One region of the Burkholderia sp. MR1-5-21 genome, then DNA from elsewhere that is predicted to be linked to it. Evidence: predicted binding sites of a transcription regulator. Region 1 holds the regulator's gene; the other holds the start of a gene.

Region 1 (2,466 bases):
CGCGCAGCCCTTGCCCACGTCGCCGTAGCCCGCGACGACCGCGACCTTGCCCGCGATCATCACGTCGGTCGCGCGCTTGATGCCGTCGACGAGCGACTCGCGGCAGCCGTACAGGTTGTCGAACTTCGACTTCGTGACCGAGTCGTTCACGTTGAACGCCGGGAACGGCAGGCGGCCGTCCTTTTCCATCTGGTACAGGCGGTGCACGCCGGTCGTGGTTTCTTCGGTCACGCCCTTGATGTGCGCGAGGCGCGTCGAGTACCAGTTCGCGTCGATGTCGAGGTGGCGCGCGATCGACTTGAACAGCGCGACTTCTTCCTCGTTGGTCGGCTTGGCGATCACCGAGCGATCCTTCTCGGCCTTCGAGCCGAGGATCAGCAGCAGCGTCGCATCGCCGCCGTCGTCGAGGATCATGTTCGCGAACTCGCCGTTCGGCCATTCGAAGATGCGGTGCGAGAACTCCCAGTATTCGTCGAGCGATTCGCCCTTGAACGCGAACACAGGCGTGCCGGCTTCGACGATCGCGGCCGCTGCGTGGTCCTGCGTCGAGAAGATGTTGCACGAGGCCCAGCGCACGTCCGCGCCGAGTGCCTTCAGCGTCTCGATCAGCACGCCCGTCTGGATCGTCATGTGCAGCGAGCCTGCAATGCGCGCGCCCTTCAGCGGCTGCTGCGCCTTGTATTCGTCGCGGATCTGCACGAGGCCCGGCATTTCGGTCTCGGCGATGTTCAGTTCCTTGCGGCCCCAGCCGGCGAGCGACATGTCGGCGACGAGGTAATCGTGGGTAGCTTGGGAATCGATGATGGCGCTCATCACGCCCTCCTTTCTAAAAAAGTTCTAGAAAATGGTGACGTGAGCGCCGTTCAGGAAGCGGCGGCCGGCGCGATGCGCCGCGGCCCTGCCCGCTTGGTGAAGCCTTCCGAGCCTGGCGAACGCATGATCGTCCGTCGCAACGCTCCTCGGAAAACGGGAGGGATTGTAGCAAATCGGCGGGAAGATTGCGTACCCGCCGCGCATGCATTTGAAAGGGTCAGGATTCCGCGCCGACCCACGCCTGCTCGCGCAGGCGCGCGCGCAGCCGCGCGACCGCCTGGCTGTGCAGCTGGCACACGCGCGATTCGCTGACCTCGAGCACCGCGCCGATCTCGCGCAGATTCAGACCCCGTTCGTAGTACAGCGACATCAGCAGCTTCTCGCGCTCCGGCAGCCGCTCGATCGCTTCGACGAGCGCCTCGCGCAGGTGCTCGTCGAGCAGCGCCGACAGCGGATCGGCATGATCGACGCGATAGCGGTCGAGGAACGGCTCGTCGTCCGCCGCGCGGTCGAAATCCTCGTAGTAGATGAGCTGGCTGCCGTGCAGGTCCTGCAACATGCCCTGGTATTCGTCGAGCGGCATGTTCAGGTGCTGCGCGATCTCCGCCTCGCTCGCCGCCCGCCCGAGCTGCTGCTCGACCCGGTGCACCGCATGCTCGACCTCGCGCGACGTCTTGCGCAGGCTGCGCGGCAGCCAGTCGTTGCTGCGCAGCTCGTCGAGCATCGCGCCGCGGATGCGCTGCGTCGCATAGGTCTCGAACTGCGCGCCCTGGTCTTCCTTGTAGCGGCCGGCCGCGTCCATCAGGCCGATCATCCCCGCCTGGATCAGGTCGTCGAGGTCGACGCTCGCCGGCATCTTCGCGACGAGCTGCAGGCCCAGGCGGCGCACGAGCGGCGCGTATTGCGCAAGCACGTCGGCCTGGGAAATCTTTCCTTGAGCGTTGTACATCATGGCTCTCTCCTTCCGGTGGCGCTCACGCGGCGTGCGCCGCACCTGCCTCGAACGACGTGCTGCCGCCCGCGCGGACCGGGCCCGCGCCCGGCCTCGGGCGCAGCGGCCAGTACAGCAGGTCGGCGGCAATCTGCCGGTAGTCGCGCGCGGCCGGCGACGTCGGGAACGCGTCGACCGCCGTGCGCACGAGCTCGCGCGCGTGCTCGACGAGCGGATCGGCGCTCACGCAGCCGGCGTCGCCGATCGACACCGCCAGGTAGCGGCTCGCGACGCCCGCGAGGTTGTCGTACGCGGTCTTCGCATCGGCCTGGCTGCCGACGTGGTTGGTCAACACGCGAAACTGCGCGATCGCGTGCGCGAAATGCAGCCGCTTCATGCACGCGTACGCCTCGGTGATCGCCTGCGCGGCAACGCGCGTGACGATCAGCACGTCATGCGCTTCGCGCGCGAGCGCCGAGAATGCGCCGTCCGTGCCGAGCTGCGCATCGACGAGCACGATGTCGGCCGCCCCGTCGATGAAATCGCTCAGCTGCGCGTCGCTGTAGCCGGCGCGCGCGAGCCGCGCCGCCGCGCACACCGCGAAGCCGCCGGCGACCCGCGCGCGCGCGCCGTCGCGCAGCCACGCACCGGCGAGCGTCGCGGCAGCCGAGTGCACGTCGGCGCGCTCGTCGACGACGAGCACGTCCTTGCCGAGCGCCGTC
Region 2 (2,466 bases), on a different contig from region 1:
TATGATGCTGATCGGTGCCGCAGTGACGGCGTTCGCGACCTCGGCTGCATTCGCGCAGACGGGTGCAGGCGCGCAGGGTGCGGCAGGTGCCGGCGTACAGGTGCAGACGCCGGCTGCCGGCATCGGCGCAGGTGCGCAGGGCGCGGCCGGCGCGAATGCGTCGGGCAGCGGCCTCGGCAATGCGGTCGACGGTGCAGCCGGCGCGGTCGGCTCGGCGGCCGATGACGCAAAGGACACCGCATCGTCGGCTGTCCATTCGGCGAAGAAGCACGTGAAGCACGCCGCGAAGTCGACGAAGAGCCATGTCGGCGCCGCAAAGGCGAAGGCCGGCGAAGCGGCCGAAGGCGGCGAGGCTGCCCAGGGCGGCGCGTCGGTTGGCGTGCAGGGCGGTGCTTCGGCCCAGGGCGCTGCGCAGTAAGCGGCGTTCGTTCGCCGGCACGACGGTCGCCCCGGAAGGCGCGTCGTGACGGCGGCCATCCGGCGGCCCGGTTCGCTTCGCGCGGACCGGGCCGTCTTTCATTGCGGCCGGCGTGCGATCACGGCCGGCGCTGCTCCGATGCGTTGCCTTGTGCGGTCCGAGGCTGGGCGGGCGCAAACACGCTGCGCAGCCACGCGGCAAGGCGCGCGAACACGTCGTACGGTTCTTCGACGAAGATCTCCGGCTTCAGCAGCCGCAGGTATTCCATGATCTGTTGCGCTTCCTGCTTCTGGAACGAGCCGTGCGCGAGCCCGAGCCGCAACAGCCCGCGCAACTCGCCGAGCTTGTCGCGCGCGGTGCTGCCGATGCTCATCTCGCACGCGAGCTTCGCTTCGTAGATCCGTTGCCGCAGCGATTCCGCGAGCCGCCACGCGGGCGTCTGCATCTGTTCCTCGAGCACCTGGATGTCGAGGACCGCGCTCTTGATCTGCGCGGCGAGCGGGTCGACGAGACTGGCCTCGCCCTGCGCTTCGGTGACGATCGCCTTCGACCAGTCGCGGCATGCCTTCACGAGTTCGTCGGGCGTCCATTCCGAGCGCGACGCGAAGCCGAAGCCGAATTCGCCGGCCTGCCGCATCAGGATCGCGACGACGTCCGGGAATTCCTTGTCGAGCGTGCGCTTCGCCCATGCATACTGGCCGCCCTCCAGCATCCGCTGCACCGCGTGCTCGGTCAGCGGCACCATGTTGTCGAGCAGTTTTGCGCGCAGGAAGTCCTCGAACGACGGCGTCGCGAACTGCGGGTCGAGTTTCAGCGACACGCGCACGAAGGCGTCGTAGTCCTTGCGCAGGGACGCGAGCGTGTCGTCCTTGAGGGAAAGGGTGATCTGGCCCATGAATCGTCTCGATGGCGGCCCGCGGGTGCCGGAGCCGACTGCGTGCGCCGGTACGGGCGCAGCGTCGACGAACCGATCTGCGCCGGGGCTGATGGCGGGTCTTCAACCGTTTATCGGCGCACGGGCGGGAAACTTGAGCGGGACGCGCCGAAGCGCGCGCCGCGCGGTCAGTGGGTGACACAGGCAAGGCGGCATCCGGACGAGGCGGCCGCGGATGCACGTGCCGGCGGGCGCGCCGTTCAGCCCGGCAGCCAGCCGTGCGGCAGCACGACGCCCTGCCAGACGAAGAACACCGCGAGCCCGGCGGCGATCGTCACGAGCGGCCGGCGCGTCGTTGCCGACACCAGCACGGCGGCGAGCGCGCCGACGAGCTGCGGATTGCGCCATGTGAGCTCCGCCGTCCCGCCGTGCGGCGACACGGTCATCGGCACGATGATCGCGGTCAGCACGGTGACGGGCACGAAGCCGAGGGCGGTACGCACGAGCGGCGGGAAGGTCAGCCGTTCGCCGAACAGGAACAGCGTCGAGCGGATCGCATACGTGATGACGGCCATTCCGAGGATCAGCAGCGCGTAGTTCACGATGCGGCCTCCGTACGCGAGCCGGCGCGCGCGCGGTCGTGCAGCAGCGTGAGCGCGACGCCGACGACGACCCCGGCTGCCACCGCGCCGAGCAGGCCGAGCTTGTACGGCCAGCCCTGCCAGTAATAGGCGAGCGTGCCGGCGGTCGCGGCTGCCGCGAAGAAGCGCAGCGTGCCGAGCTGCGGCACCACGATCGCGATGAAGGTCGCCGCCATCGCGAAATCGAGGCCGAGCGACTGGAGCCCCGGGAACGCGGCGCCGAACCACAGGCCGGCGATCGTCCAGATCTGCCAGTTCACGTACATCGCGATTCCCGAGCCGAGGAAGTAGTGCGGGCCGATCGCGCCCGGCGGGAAGTGCCGGTAGTGCGCATACGCGACCGCGAATACTTCGTCGGTCATCAGCGCGCCGAGCGTCGCGCGCCAGCGCAGCGGCAGGTGCGCGACGTAGGGCGCGAGCGTCGCGCTGTACAGCAGGTGGCGCAGGTTGACGATCAGCGTCGTCGCGAGCACGACCGCGAAGCCCGCGCCGCCCGCGATGAGCCCGAGCGCGATGAACTGCGCGGACCCTGC

What was found. Region 1 encodes FliA, which starts transcription of late flagellar genes. Its sites were predicted from a motif close to CTAAAGTTTNNNNNNNNNNNGCCGNTA; they were not measured.
Region 2: the regulator FliA is predicted to act here: its motif matches at 1,425-1,451, upstream of ACV229_RS19885 (DUF4088 family protein).

Annotation. Positions count from the first base shown of each region.
Region 1 is NZ_JBSAXD010000003.1:15,162-17,627, forward strand. Features, by position in the region: gene ahcY (adenosylhomocysteinase) at 1-816, opposite strand, end outside; S-adenosyl-L-homocysteine riboswitch at 848-967, opposite strand; gene ACV229_RS04700 (RNA polymerase sigma factor FliA) at 1,031-1,765, opposite strand; gene ACV229_RS04705 (nucleotide-binding protein) at 1,788-2,466, opposite strand, start outside.
Region 2 is NZ_JBSAXD010000014.1:35,250-37,715, forward strand. Features, by position in the region: gene ACV229_RS19880 (hypothetical protein) at 1-418, shown strand, start outside; gene ACV229_RS19885 (DUF4088 family protein) at 537-1,313, opposite strand; gene ACV229_RS19890 (AzlD domain-containing protein) at 1,553-1,894, opposite strand; gene ACV229_RS19895 (AzlC family ABC transporter permease) at 1,891-2,466, opposite strand, start outside.